2 regions of the Cryobacterium sp. Hb1 genome follow, and region 2 is predicted to be linked to the other one. Evidence: predicted binding sites of a transcription regulator. Region 2 holds the regulator's gene; the other holds the start of a gene.
The links. Region 2 encodes HrcA, which represses chaperone genes, less so after heat shock. Its sites were predicted from a motif close to TTNGCACTCGNNNNNNNCGAGTGCNAA; they were not measured.
Positions count from the first base shown of each region.

Region 1: the regulator HrcA is predicted to act here: its motif matches at 3,255-3,281, upstream of groES (co-chaperone GroES).

Region 1 covers NZ_SOHI01000008.1:307,481-314,572, forward strand. The annotation lists gene E3T38_RS03290 (ABC transporter substrate-binding protein) at 1-900, opposite strand, end outside; gene E3T38_RS03295 (hypothetical protein) at 1,026-1,757, opposite strand; gene rarD (EamA family transporter RarD) at 1,844-2,788, opposite strand; gene groES (co-chaperone GroES) at 2,888-3,184, opposite strand; gene E3T38_RS03310 (class I SAM-dependent methyltransferase) at 3,311-4,516, shown strand; gene E3T38_RS03315 (hypothetical protein) at 4,600-5,001, opposite strand; gene E3T38_RS03320 (DUF4190 domain-containing protein) at 5,104-5,565, opposite strand; gene tsaD (tRNA (adenosine(37)-N6)-threonylcarbamoyltransferase complex transferase subunit TsaD) at 5,650-6,735, opposite strand; gene rimI (ribosomal protein S18-alanine N-acetyltransferase) at 6,741-7,092, opposite strand, start outside.
Region 2 covers NZ_SOHI01000032.1:47,184-54,275, reverse strand. The annotation lists gene E3T38_RS14160 (DUF1990 family protein) at 1-519, shown strand, start outside; gene hemW (radical SAM family heme chaperone HemW) at 570-1,793, shown strand; gene E3T38_RS14150 (DUF4870 domain-containing protein) at 1,790-2,197, opposite strand; gene hrcA (heat-inducible transcriptional repressor HrcA) at 2,661-3,680, shown strand; gene dnaJ (molecular chaperone DnaJ) at 3,760-4,866, shown strand; gene E3T38_RS14135 (16S rRNA (uracil(1498)-N(3))-methyltransferase) at 4,868-5,608, shown strand; gene E3T38_RS14130 (HIT domain-containing protein) at 5,628-6,005, shown strand; gene E3T38_RS14125 (PhoH family protein) at 5,992-7,092, shown strand, end outside; gene ybeY (rRNA maturation RNase YbeY) at 7,092-7,092, shown strand, end outside.

The DNA.
Region 1 (7,092 bases), on a different contig from region 2:
CGCGAAGTCGGCGCTGTAGTCGGAGACGTTTCCGTCGACGAGGTACAGCTTGTCGCCCGCGAAGCCCGTGGCGACCAGGTCGGGAACGATGACCTTGGCCTGGTCGAACGTGATCAGGGCAATCGCGTCGGGATCCTGAGCCGTGACCTCGGCGATCTGAGCGGTGAAGTTCGGGTCGCCCTCGTTGAACAACGCCGTCGCGACGACCTCGCCGCCGCCGGCGGTGAATGCATCACTGACGTACTTGGCCAGACCGGTTCCGTACGCATCGTTTAGCACGATCAGGCCAAGGGTGGCGTTTCCGTCTTCAGCAATCAGGTTGCCCAGCACTTCACCCTGCAGCACATCGGAGGGCGCCGTACGCCAGTACAGACCGTTATCGGCGTACGTGGTGAACGCGTCCGAGGTGTTGGCCGGGGAGAACTGCACGACACCGGCACCGGTGATCTGGTCGATCACGGTCTTGGACACACCCGATGAGGCTGCACCAACGATGGCCGAGACGTCCTGCGACAACAGGTCGGTCACGGAGACGGTGGCGGTGTCGGTCGTGGTGTCGCCCGAGTCGCGGAAGATCGCATCGATGTTGATGCCGAGGCCAGCCTCGTTGATGTCGTTGATAGCGAGCTGAACGCCCGCTTCTTCGGGCGGGCCGAGGAAGGCCAGTCCACCACTCTGCGGGAGGATAGTGCCGATCTTCAGGGAAAGATCACGATCACCAGCCTGGACCGGCTGGAAGTCTGCAGCAGAATCCGCAGTGGGAGCTGCTGATTCTGCGGGCGCCGTAGCAGCACCATTGCTGCAGCCGGTGAGCAAGAGGGCGCTCACGCCGATGAGGGCGACACCGGTAACGAGGGTATGAACTGAGCGGGAGGCCGAGGCCTTCGCGAAAACGCTCATGTTGCTCCTTGATTGATAAAGGGGTAAGACTGGTCAGCCGATTGACTGCCGTGGTGTCAGAGTAGGCAATCAATGGCCCGGAAACCTACCCCTTTATAGGAGAACTTGGTAAAGCGACCAAATCGTTACGAACGGCGGCCGGTCATCCCTTGATAATCGATGATCTGGTTCTGCGTCAGGGCAAAAACACACTCTCCCCAGGATGCGCACACGGCGGTTCCCGAAACCACCCGGGGCCAGCCCGCTTCGAGCGAGGCACCACCATCGTCCGCGGTGATGACCGCGGCTAGGGCTGCCGTGATGACCCCGTCATAGGCTTCCGAGCCGCCAGCCGTGGCCGTCAGCCCTGGGTCGGCGGTCTCCAGCCGGGCAGTGAACTCCTCGTCAGCGGCAAGCGGGGTTCCCCCGTTGGCAAAGTCGATGAGGGCCACGATGGCCGTGTTGCCAGCAAAACTGTCAACATCCGCTGGCAGCGCTGTCGTTGCATCCCACAGCACCAGGTCGACGCCGCGCGCCGCGAGGTCGGCGTAGGCGGCGGCGAGGTCGCCGTCGGAGTTGCGGTGAATGAGCTGCACGGGGTGGGTGGGAGTGGTCTGGTCGGCGAGGATATCGCGCACGGCGATTTCGGTGCCGGCTACCTGGGCCGCGCCGCTCGCAGCATTATCACCGGTCATGGGAAACAGCGTGCCGATGCTCAGCGTGCCGTCGCCGGTCGGGCTGGTGCTGGTGCTGCTGCTGGTGCTGCTGCTAGCGACCGGAGTTGGGATCGTGGTCGACGTGGACGTCGGCGCACCACGACAGCCAGTGAGGGCCAGGGCGAGCAGAAAAACTACCGCGATCATGGGGCGATGGGGCATGTGAATCCTCAAGTACTGAACTGAAGTGGGCTGAAACGTGCGAGCTGACGGTTCAACGTATCGACTGGTCGGCCCGTTCTTTGGAGCTAGGCGACTTCACGGATGCTGCGCCGGGGACTGCGACCGGAAGCCACCATGTCAACCGTCAAAATGATCAGGGCCACCCAGACCAGTCCGAAGCCGACCCAGCGTTCGAAGGGCATTTCCTCGTTCAGAATGAACACGCCCACGAGGAACTGGAGCACCGGCGCCACGAATTGAATGAGCCCGAGCACGGTCAACGGCAGCCGCCGAGCGGCCGCGGCGAACAGCAGCAGCGGCACCGCGGTGATGATCCCGGCCGCGAGCAGGCTCGCCGTGTGCCAGGGCGACACCGTGCCGAAGGTGATTCCGGAGAGTCCCGAGACGACAACGAGCTGCACGACGGCGACCGGGGCCAGCCACGCGGTCTCCAGGGTGAGGCCGGTGACGGCATCCACACTCGGACCGACGCGCTTTTTGATCAGACCGTACAGCCCGAAGGAAAATGCGAGAATGAGCGAGATCCACGGCAGGGAACCGTATCCGACGGCGAGAACGACGACGGCGACACAGCTGACCACGATGGCCACCCACTGCAGCCGGCGCAAATTTTCCCGCAGCACGAAGACGCCGAGTAACACGGTAACGATCGGATTGATGAAGTAGCCCAAGGCCGCTTCGACGACGTGGCCGGTGGTCGCGGCGATCACGTAGGTCTGCCAGTTGATGAAAATGAACACCCCGGCCAGGCCCATGGTCCACACCAGGCGCCGCTGCCGCAGGGCCCGCCCGAGCACCGTCCAGGTGCGGGTGACCGTGATGATCAGAGCGCAGAAGACGAGCGAGAACAGCACCCGCCAGGCCACGATTTCAAACGCGCCGGAGGGCGCGAGTAGCAGAAAATAGAGCGGCAGCGCACCCCAGAGGGCATAGGAGAGACCACCGAAGACAAGGCCGGCACGGTACGTGGAATGGGCTGTCGTGCGGTGCGATGCGGCAGCATCCGTCATGGTCTTCTCCTGCGGAACAAAAGTGCACAAACAAAAAACTCCCGAACAGCAATGCTATTCGGGAGTTTCAGTCTAGAGACTAGGAGCGAAGAGAACTACCTAGCGTACGACGACGGCGAGCACGTCGCGAGCGGAGAGAACCAGCAGGTCATCGCCACCGAACTTGACCTCGGTTCCGCCGTACTTGGAGTAGATCACCTTGTCGCCGACGGCGATGTCGAGGGGGACGCGGTTGCCGTTGTCGTCAATGCGGCCGGGGCCGACTGCAACAACTTCGCCCTCTTGGGGCTTTTCCTTCGCGGTGTCAGGAATGACCAGACCTGATGCGGTGGTCTGCTCAGCGTCGACCTGCTTGATGACGATGCGATCCTCGAGCGGCTTGATGGAGACCGACACGGTTGACCTCTTTCTAAGATTTGGGTTAGCAGACTCCCAGCGAGAGTGCCAAGTGAAGTTTAGGGGGGTTCTGGCACTCACGCAACGTGAGTGCCAGATGGGGGGTCATTTTGCTAACGTTGCAGCATGGATCGAACCGAACTCGTTGAGCTGCTTTCCCCCGCGAGTTTGCGACTGCTGGACTCCCTGCCGCCGTATGACAGCCATGGCGACGTGCTGAAGCTTGTGAGCGATCTGCGCAAGGCCGGACACCCATCCGACGTCGTGTCGGCCGTGCTCAACCAGTCCCGGCTTCGGGCGAAGGCCACCGTCAAGTTCGGTGAATTCGCCGAGCGGATGCTGTTCACGGAGGCTGGCCTGGAGCAAGCGACACGATTGCGAGTCGCCGCGCTGCACGCCGGTCGGTTCGCCGGGCTCGGCACAGCCCTTGGCCGCCCGCCGCGGGTCGCCGACCTCGGCTGCGGCATCGGCGGCGACGCTATGGCACTCGCCGCCCTGGACGTTTCGGTCGTCGCCATCGACGCCGACGAGGTCACGGCGACCGTCGCGAGCTTCAACCTTGCACCGTTTCCCAACGCTTCTGCCCTGCAGGCCGACGCGGAGACGTTCGACCTGGGCGACTTCGACGCGGTCTGGCTCGACCCAGCCCGCCGCACGAGTGGACACAGCAACACGACGCGGCTGACCCGCTCCGAGGACTACTCCCCCTCACTCGACTTCGCGTACCTGCTGGCCACCCGCTTGCCGCTCGGGATGAAGCTCGGCCCCGGTCACGACCGCGACCGGATTCCTGTCGACGCCGAGGCCCAGTGGGTGTCGGTGGATGGCCAGCTGGTGGAAATGGGGCTGTGGTTTGGCGCACTCGCGCGCACCGGCATCCGTCGATCGGCTCTGCTCTTGGCTCCCGACGGCACGCACGAACTGACTGCCCCCGAAGACAGTGCAGACGTCGAAGCGGGCAGCCTGGGAAATTACGTATATGAACCCGATGGCGCGGTGATTCGGGCGCGCCTGATCGGTGATCTAGCCCGCTCGCTGGACGCGCATATGTTGAGCGAGGGCATCGCCTACCTGACCAACGACAAGCTCACTCCAACACCGTTCGCGAGCGCGTTCCGGGTGCTCGAGACTCTGCCCTTCGACGAAAAGAAGCTGCGGTTGGCGTTGCTTCAGCGACGGATCGGCACCCTCGAAATCAAAAAACGCGGCGTCGACGTGGATCCGGCGACGTTGCGCACCCGACTCAAGCTCAAGGGGCCCGAGTCAGCGACCTTGATTCTGACGCGCGCGGCCGGGCAGCGCGTTGCGCTGCTCGTGGAACGTGTGCGCTAGCTGGCGAGCTTGCTGCCCAACTGCGAAAATTCTCGGCGGGTACGCGTTGTCGAGCGAATTTCCAAAGTTCGGTACGGACCGCCCTAGAGCAGGGGCAGCACGGTCTGACTGATAAAGACCACCCAGCCGGCCGCGAGTAGAACGCCAACGAGACCGCTCACAAGACCACTGAGCCAGAGAGTACGCGCCCGGTTCTCGGTGATGCGCGCGATCAGCGCGAGGGTGATCGCGATGAGCGCTGGCGGCAGACCGAACACACCGATCACTCCCAAGCCGAGCCCGGCCAGGCCACAACCCACGGCGGCGATCGAGAGCCGGCGGCGGCCGGTGATGCGCTCTACCTCCGCCTCAGTGTAGATGTACGGCACGAACTCGGTGGGAGCGGTCACGGTGGACGCCCAGTCGAGCTGGCTGCCCGGCGGCGCGGGAGCACGCGTGTAGCCCAGCTGCGCCGAGGCGTCATCGTGCTGGTGGTGTGTCGTCATGGGTGTCCTCTGGCCGCGAACCGCGAGCAACGGAACGCTGGGATCAACCCGTAGTCGGTCGAAACGTGCCGAGCGGCCCCGCACGGGGCCAATGCTGCGTCGTTATCTGTAATAGCCCGCGCCCGTGGAGGCTGCGGCAATCACGAAAGCGATCGTGATAATGGTGAAAATGGTGCCGCCGAGCAGTCCGACGTAGCCGAGGATGGTTCCCCAGAGAGCGAGCCCGCGTCCCTTTTCGCCGGTTTTCTTGATCTGGCTCAGGGCGATGTGGCCGGTGACGATACCGACGACCGAGACGAGGAGGATCGAGGTAACGAGCGAGATGATCGACAGAACGTTGTACTTGTCCTGCGGGTTCTGTTGGCCGTACGGATTCTGGCCGTAGGCCGGCGGCTGACCGTATCCCGGCGCTTCCTGACCTCCCGTTGCCTGGTAACTTGGTGCCGCCGGATAGGCCGGAGCGGACGGAGTTTCGTAAGCGGGGGGTGCGCTGGGACCGGTCGTCCTAGAGCGCGTCGGGTCACTGTTCTCCGGATTGGCGGGGGGCTGGGTGGGATCAGACATCTGCGGTCTCCTCTGTGCTAAAAGTTCAGGGTCGCTCGACCAGAATATCGCGTGAGCCTGCGAGTCGGTGACTTCCGGGGCAGATCAGACCTGAATCTGGTCGACCGGCAGGGTAGAGTCGGCGCCGAATTCCAGCGTTGAAGGTTCGCGTCCAGCCATGATGAGCTGCGCGCCCAGGGCTGCAATCATGGCGCCGTTGTCGGTGCACAGAGAGAGGGGCGGGATGCGCAAGGCGATGCCGGCGGCATCCGTTCTTTCGGTGGCTACTTGGCGCAGCCGCTGGTTAGCGATGACACCGCCGCCGAGCAGCAGCCGCGGCACGCCGTAGTCGGCGCAGGCCGCGAGAGCCTTGGTGAGCAGAATGTCGACGACCGCCTCGCGAAAACTCGCCGCAACGTCGGCCGTGGGCACCGGTTCGCCGGCATCCTGACGCTGTTCCACGAAGCGGGCGACCGAGGTTTTCAGCCCCGAAAAGGAGAAATCGTAGCGGTGCGCGGCCATGTCCTTGGGCTGGCTGAGACCGCGCGGAAAGCGAATGGCCTTCGGGTTACCGTCAGCGGCGACTCGGTCGATCTGCGGTCCGCCGGGGTAGGGCAGCGAGAGCAGCCGGGCCACCTTGTCGAAGGCTTCGCCAGCGGCATCGTCAATGGTCTCGCCGAGCAGTTCGACGTCGCTGACCAGGTCGCGCACCAGCAGCAGCGAGGTATGCCCGCCGGAGACCAGCAGCGCGATCGTCGGGTACTCGAGCGGGACTGCGTCGCTGGTGTCGGTCCTGCTGGTGGGAATGGAACGATGCAGCAGGTCGGCCCCGACATGGCCGACCAAGTGGTTGACCGCGTAGATCGGCTTGTCAAGCGCAACGGCGAGCGCCTTCGCAGCGCCGACACCGACCATCAGGGCGCCGGAGAGTCCGGGCCCGCAGGTGACGGCGATGGCATCAAGATCGTGCAGGCGGATGCCGGCCTCCGCGATGGCCGCGTTGATGGCCGGCACCAGTTCATCGAGGTGCGCGCGGGCCGCGATCTCAGGCACGACGCCGCCATAGCGGGCGTGCTCGTCCATCGAGCTCGCGATGGTATTGGACAGCAGGGTGGTTCCGCGCACGATGCCGATGCCGGTTTCGTCGCATGAGGTCTCGATGCCGAGCACGAGGGGATCGGTGCGGTTCATAATCGTCACGGGAACTCCACGGCTACTAGCATTGATTCCAATTCGGGAATATTCAGGCGCATGACGATAGCGTCGACGTTGTCTGGCTGGTAGTAACCGCGGCGCACCCCCACGTCAAGGAATCCGAGGCGCTGGTACAGGCGCTGGGCACCCGGATTATCGGCGCGAACCTCGAGAAAGATCAGCCGGGCGCCGCGTTTGCGAGCTTCGCTGATGAGCGCCTCCATGAGTGCACGGCCGAGTCCGTGACCGCGGGCCGTGTCGGCGACGGCGATGGTCTGGATGTCGCCTTCTGTGGCGCCTTGGGGAGCGAGCAGTCCGGCGTAGGCTTCGATCGTGCGCGGGGAATCCGGCGGG
Region 2 (7,092 bases):
CACGAACGGTTCGGAGCCGCGACCAAGTTGCTGATGACGTGGGGAATCCAGCGCGGCAGCGGCATGGAGGTGACCGATCTTGAGAACGGTACCGGCGTGCAGTACACCCCGGTCACCTTTCAAGCCGACGGCACCCCGGCAGCCGGGCAGCAGCATCCGGTCAATGAAGCGACTTTCGCAGACGACGGCACGCCATATATCGCCAACGGTATGACCGCGACGTTGAAAATGAAGGTCTGGTTCTTCGCCGTGACCGCGCCGGTGCGCGTGGTCTACGTTATCGACGAGGCCGCCCGCATCGGGTTCGCGTACGGAACTCTGACCGGTCACCCCGAGAGCGGCGAGGAATCCTTCATCGTCGAACACCGGGACGACGACTCGGTCTGGCTGACCATCCGCTCCTTCTCGCGGGCCAGCACCTGGTACTACCGCCTGGCCTGGCCGGTGCTTCGCTTTCAGCAGGCGAAATTCACCAAGCTATACCTGCGGGCCCTGCATCCCGTCGGCGCGATCAAATAACGCGCATCAAATAACGCGCAACAAATAACAAACGTACTGGAGCTTTACCCATGGCCGGACCCCACCCCGTCGGCGACCCAGCACCCGCCGACGGACTCCTTCCCGCGTCTGCGGCCGTCAGTGCGGCCGAACGCGATTTCGGTGTGTACCTGCACGTGCCGTTCTGCCGGGTGCGCTGCGGCTATTGCGACTTCAATACCTACACGGCGACCGAACTGCGCGGCGTCAAACAAAGCGACTATGCCAGCCAGGCCGTGCTCGAGGTCGATGCGGCCGCCCGCATCCTCACCGCGTCGGGCGTGCCGGCACGCGAAGTCGCCACGGTGTTCTTTGGGGGAGGCACGCCGACTCTACTGCCGGTGACCGACCTGACCCGCATGCTCGCTGCGGTGCGCGAGCAGTGGGGCCTGGCAGACGGCGCCGAGGTCACCACCGAAGCCAACCCAGACTCGGTCGACGCCGCCTACCTCGGTGCCCTCGCTGATGCCGGCTTCACGCGCGTGTCGTTCGGCATGCAGTCTGCCGTGCCGCACGTGCTCGCCACACTGGAGCGCACCCACGACCCCGAGCGGGTGCCGCTCGTCGTGGAGTGGGCCCGCGCCGCCGGGCTCGACGTGAGCCTCGACCTGATCTACGGCACGCCGGGGGAGTCCCTCGCGAATTGGCGCACGAGTCTCGAACAGGCGCTCAGTTTGCATCCCGACCACGTGAGCGCCTATTCGCTCATCGTCGAAGACGGTACCAAGCTCGCCCGGCAGATTCGCCGCGGAGAGATCGCTCCGACCGACGACGACCAGCAGGCTGACTTCTACGAGTTGGCCGACGAACTTCTCGCCGCCGCCGGGTACGACTGGTACGAGGTCAGCAACTGGGCAACGAGCGACGCCCACAGATCCCGGCACAACCTCGCCTACTGGACCGGCCAGGACTGGTGGGGCGTCGGCCCCGGCGCCCACAGCCACGTCGGCGGTGTGCGCTGGTGGAACGTCAAGCATCCGGCGGCCTATTCCGAACGGATGCGGGGCGGCCTGTCACCGGCCGCTGGCCGAGAGACGCTCGACGCGCCGACCCGTGAGCTCGAACGCATCCTCTTGCAGAGCCGGATCCGCTCCGGAATCCCGGTCGCATCGCTGTCGGCGGCGGGGCGCGTCGAGGTCGCCGGTTTGATCGCCGATGAACTCATCAATGCCAGAGCCGCCCTTGCCGGAACAGTAGAACTGACCCTACGCGGGCGACTCCTGGCTGACGCCGTGGTGCGGCGCCTCAGCGATTAGCTGAAGAATTTGATGGTGAGCGGGTAGGCGTAGCCCTGGCCGCGATTGGCTGCCAGCGCGGCCAGGATCGAGAAAATGATGCCGAGGGCGAAGGCGACCGGCAATATCAGGTATCCGATCAGGATGCTCGTCAACGCGGTTGCGACCACATAGACGATCGTCAGGGTGATCTGAAAATTCAACGCCGTTGCGCTGTGCGCGCGAATGAACGGACCACGATCGCGCAGCATGAGGTAACCGATAAGGCTGGGTAGAAAAACGAGCAGAATGCCGCCGACGTGAATCAAAGTCGCCCACATCTTCTCGTCCGCCGGGCTCATCGGCCGGCGAGGGATATTTTGCGAGTAGGGATTTTGCGGCGGGGTGGATTCATAGGGATTCGTGCGCGGATCGTTCTCGGACATGTGGTCTCCTGTTCGAGTAAGTTGAACTGGTCGTGGCGCTTCCGACGCTTAGTCGCCGGAGCCACTCATACAGTCGTGCAGTGGCCACGCCTGCCCCCTCCAGACTAACCGTGCCAGTGGGGAACTGACCGGAATCGACCACGGATATCGGTAGTTTCGGCCGTCCCGCGGCTTTTTCGACCTTCGGTTCACGATTGTTTGGGCCGTTCAAAGATTGTGACTGTGGATCGCTCATGATCGTCCCCTTCACCATACGTGTTGGGCAGAATACGCGTAATTAAACCCTCGCTTCGAACTGCTGGCAATGGGTCTGTTCAGGCAGCCGCGATATGATTAGCAGTCAGTGGATGCGAGTGCCAACGATGTGCTGGCAAACGTACCTTCCCGTGTGACCCTCAGAGCGCGCGGTAAGCGGCATCCGCAGAACTCAAGCTGGACCTCACGAATCAGGAAGGTGGGCGCAATGGTTTCCGACCGTGGCCTCGATGTGTTGCGCGTCATCGTGCAGGACTACGTTGCCTCTCGTGAACCCGTCGGCTCCAAATCCATCGTTGATCGGCACGCCTTCGGCGTCTCCGCTGCGACCATTCGTAACGACATGGCCCTCCTCGAAGAAGAAGACCTGATCGCGGCGCCGCACACCTCGTCGGGGCGCATCCCCACCGATAAGGGCTACCGAGTTTTCGTCGACCACCTCGCTGATCTGCGGCCACTCACGCCGGCGCAACGTCAAGCCATTGAAACCTTTCTGGGTCACGCCGCCGACCTTGACGAAGTGCTCGTGCGCAGTGTACGACTGCTCTCCCAGCTCACTCATCAGGTCGCGCTCGTGCAGTATCCCTCTGTGTCTCGCGCCAAGGTACGGCACATCGAGTTCGTGCCGCTGACCGAGACGCGCATCCTGTCGGTGCTGATCACGGATTCTGGCGGGGTGGAACAGCGCGTGATCGATCTGCCGTGGGCGCTCGATGAGCAGACCCTCGTCGAGGTGCGCGCCCGACTCAATGTTGCTGTCGTTGGACTCGGCATGGCCGAGGCCAGAGCCGCCCTCGCCGCGAGCGTGTGGCCGGGCGCGCCGATGTTGCAACCGCTCATCGACCTCATCACGAGCACCCTCGCCGACCAAATCGGCGCCAACCGCCAGGATAAACTGGTCATGGCCGGGGCAGCGAACCTTGTGCGCACCGAGGAAGATTTCTCCGGCAGCATCTACCCGGTGCTCGAAGCCATCGAAGAGCAGGTGGTGCTGCTGCGGCTGTTCGGCGAAATGGAGACCGACCAACACGGAGTTTCGGTGAGCATTGGCCGGGAGAACGCGGCGTTCGGCCTGCCCGAGGCAAGCGTGTTGACCAGCGGCTACAGCGCGAACGGCAACCTCGCCCGCCTGGGCGTGCTTGGTCCCACGCGCATGGATTACTCCAATAACATGGCGGCGGTGCGCGCCGTCGCTCGCTACCTCTCCCGCCTGCTCGGCGAGACCTAAAGCTGTTGCCGCCTCGGCGGCAGAGACCACATCACCAGAACCAGAATCATAATCATAAAAAACTCAAGGAGAGCCACCTTTGGCTGACCACTACGAAGCTCTCGGCGTTGACCGCGACGCAACCACCGACCAAATCAAAAAGGCCTACCGCCGCCTTGCCCGTGAACTGCACCCCGACGTGAATCCCGGCGCTGAAGCGTCGGAACGGTTCAAAAGCATCACCCATGCCTATGACGTGCTGAGCGACGCGAAACAGCGTCAGAAATACGACCAGGGTGGCGGTCAGAACGGCGGGTTCGACGGCCAGAACTTTGGCAACTTCGGCGACATCTTCGAGACCTTCTTCGGTGGGGGAGGCGGCAACAGCCGCGGTCCGCGGTCCCGCCGCGAACGCGGCCAAGACGCTCTCATCCGGGTTGAACTCGACCTCGATGAGGTCATCTTCGGCACGCACCGCGACCTTGAGGTCGACACCGCGATCGTTTGCGACACCTGCAAGGGCTCCTGCTGCGCCCCCGGTACATCACCGATCACCTGCGACATCTGCCACGGGACCGGCAGCATCCAGCGCGCCGTTCGGTCTCTGCTCGGCAACGTGATGACGTCGAGCCCGTGCGGCTCCTGCCGCGGTTACGGCACTATCATCGCGACGCCGTGCATGACCTGTTCCGGGCAGGGCCGCGTGCGCGCCCGACGCACGGTTCCGGTGGATATTCCGGCCGGAGTCGACACCGGCCTGCGCTTGCAGATGCCCGGCAGCGGAGAGGCCGGTCCGGCCGCCGGCCCGAACGGTGACCTCTACCTCGAGATGAAGGTGCGCCACCACGACGTGTTCAGTCGCGACGGCGACGACCTCATGTGCTCGCTCGACGTGTCGATGACGAGTGCGATTCTCGGCACCAACGTCACCGTGAAGGCTCTCGACGGTGATATCGAGGTGGAGATTCGCGCTGGTTCGCAAAGCTCAGAAGTGCTCACGATCAAGGACCGTGGTATCACCAAGCTGCGAGGCAGCGGGCGAGGCGACCTGAAGATCGGCATCCACGTGCTTACGCCCACCAAGCTCGACCACAAGGAACGCGACCTGATCGAGCAATTCGCTGCCCGCTATGCAGCGCCAGCGCCCACCCTGAGCCAGTACCAGCAGGGCTTGTTCGCGAAGCTGCGCGACCGGTTCCTCGGCTGACGTGGCACATTTCTATCTGCAGGAAACGCTCCGGGCGGCGCAGTGTCGCCCGGGGGAGGTCGTTTCCGTTGATGGCGCCGAGGCACGGCACGCGGTCACGGTCAGCCGGGTTCGTCCCGGAGACCGGCTGCGCTTAGGCAATGGAGCCGGGTTGCTGGTGCAGGGTACGGTGCTGACAGCGGAGGCTACGGCGTTGACCCTGCGCGTGGATGACGCGAGCGAGACTGCGGCGGCGACGCCGCGCATCCGTTTGGTACAGGCCCTCGCCAAGGGTGATCGGGACGAGCTTGCCGTTCAAGCCGCCACCGAACTCGGTGTCGACGGCGTCATTCCCTGGACCGCATCACGTTCCATCACCAAATGGGAGGGCCCGAAGATAGCCAAAGGCCACGAACGCTGGATCAGCATTGTGCGCGAGGCCAGCAAACAGTCCATTCGGGCTTGGTTGCCAGAGGTCGCACCGCTCGCCAGCACCAAACAACTGGCCGTGCTCGCCGCCACCACACGGATGCTGCTGCTCGAGCCGACTGCGAGCGGTCGCCTCACCGAGGTGGCCGCGCCCACCGACGACCGCGACATTCTGCTCGTTGTTGGGCCCGAGGGTGGAATATCCCCGGCCGAGCTGCTCCTGCTGGAACAAGCCGGCGCGACCCAGGTACGCCTCGGTGACACCGTGCTTCGCACGTCGACTGCCGGTCCCGCTGCCCTCGCAATCCTCAATGCGACCTTCGGCCGCTGGTAGCGCCGCTTAAGATAGAGGCATGTCTTATTCCGGTTTCGAACCGACCATTTTCAGCCGCATCATCGCGCGTGAGATTCCAGCGACGATCGTCGCCGAGACCGAACACATCATCGCGTTCCTCGACATTGCTCCGAAAGCTCCGGTGCACGTTGTCATCACCACCAAAGACCCGCAGTATCAGAACGTCGTCGAACTGGCCGCAGGCAACCCGGTGCTTCTGGCCGAACTCGTCTCGGTAGCCGAGCGCATCGCTGCCGAACGAACCAACGGGCAGTTCCGCCTCGTCTTCAACACCGGGGCGGCCGCCGGCCAGACCGTGTTCCACGTACACGCCCATGTGCTGGGCAGTCAGGAACCGACCGAATCCCTAGGGGAGGACTCGCTTGGCGCCCTCTGAGCCTCACAACGCGAATTCCGGCTACTCCGCCGCCAGTGACACCACCGAGTTGCGCTTCACCATCGATGGCGTTGCCATGGTGCGCCTGCTCGGGCCCGAAGATCGCTATCTGAGTATCATCGAGACTGCCCACCCCAAGGTGGACGTGCACGTGCGCGGCAACGAGGTCACCCTGAGCGGCACGGCTGGCGAGGTGGCGGCAGTGCGTCGGCTGATCGAGGAACTGCAGCTGGCACTGCGCACTGGCCATGATCTCGGCGAGACCGAGGTCGCCACGTCAGCGCGGATGCTCGCTGCCGACAGTTCGGTGAGTCCATCCGCCCAACTGGGCGCTCCCATCCTCACAGCACGGAACAAGAGCATTCGGGCCAAGTCGATCGGGCAGAAGGACTATGTCGACGCGATCGACGACAACACGATCGTATTCGGCATCGGCCCGGCCGGAACCGGCAAGACCTATCTGGCCATGGCCAAAGCGGTGCGGGCGCTGCAGAACAAAGAGGTCGAGCGCATCATCCTGACTCGCCCGGCCGTGGAGGCTGGGGAACGACTGGGTTTTCTGCCCGGCACCCTTACCGACAAGATCGACCCGTACCTGCGCCCGCTCTACGATGCGCTCGGCGAAATGCTCGACCCCGAGCTCATTCCCAAATTACTCGCTGCTGGCACGATCGAGGTGGCACCGCTGGCCTACATGCGCGGGCGCACCCTCAACGCGAGCTTTGTCGTGCTCGACGAAGCCCAGAACACCACGCCGGAGCAGATGAAGATGTTCCTGACCCGCCTGGGGTTCGGCTCGAAGATGGTCATCACCGGAGACGTCACCCAGATCGACCTGCCGGCCGGCACGAGCGGCCTGAAACTGGTCACGCGCGTGCTCGACGGGATCGACGATATCCATTTTGCTTACTTGACCAGCGCCGATGTCGTGCGGCACTCGCTAGTTGGGCGCATCGTCGATGCCTACACCGAGTACGACGCGCAGAAGCAGGCCCTTCGCCAAGAGACGGCTGAAGCCCGAGAATTTGCCACCCGTGGCCCCCAGCGCACGAGCGCTTCGGGCCGCACCCCGAAACGGAGTTCCAGT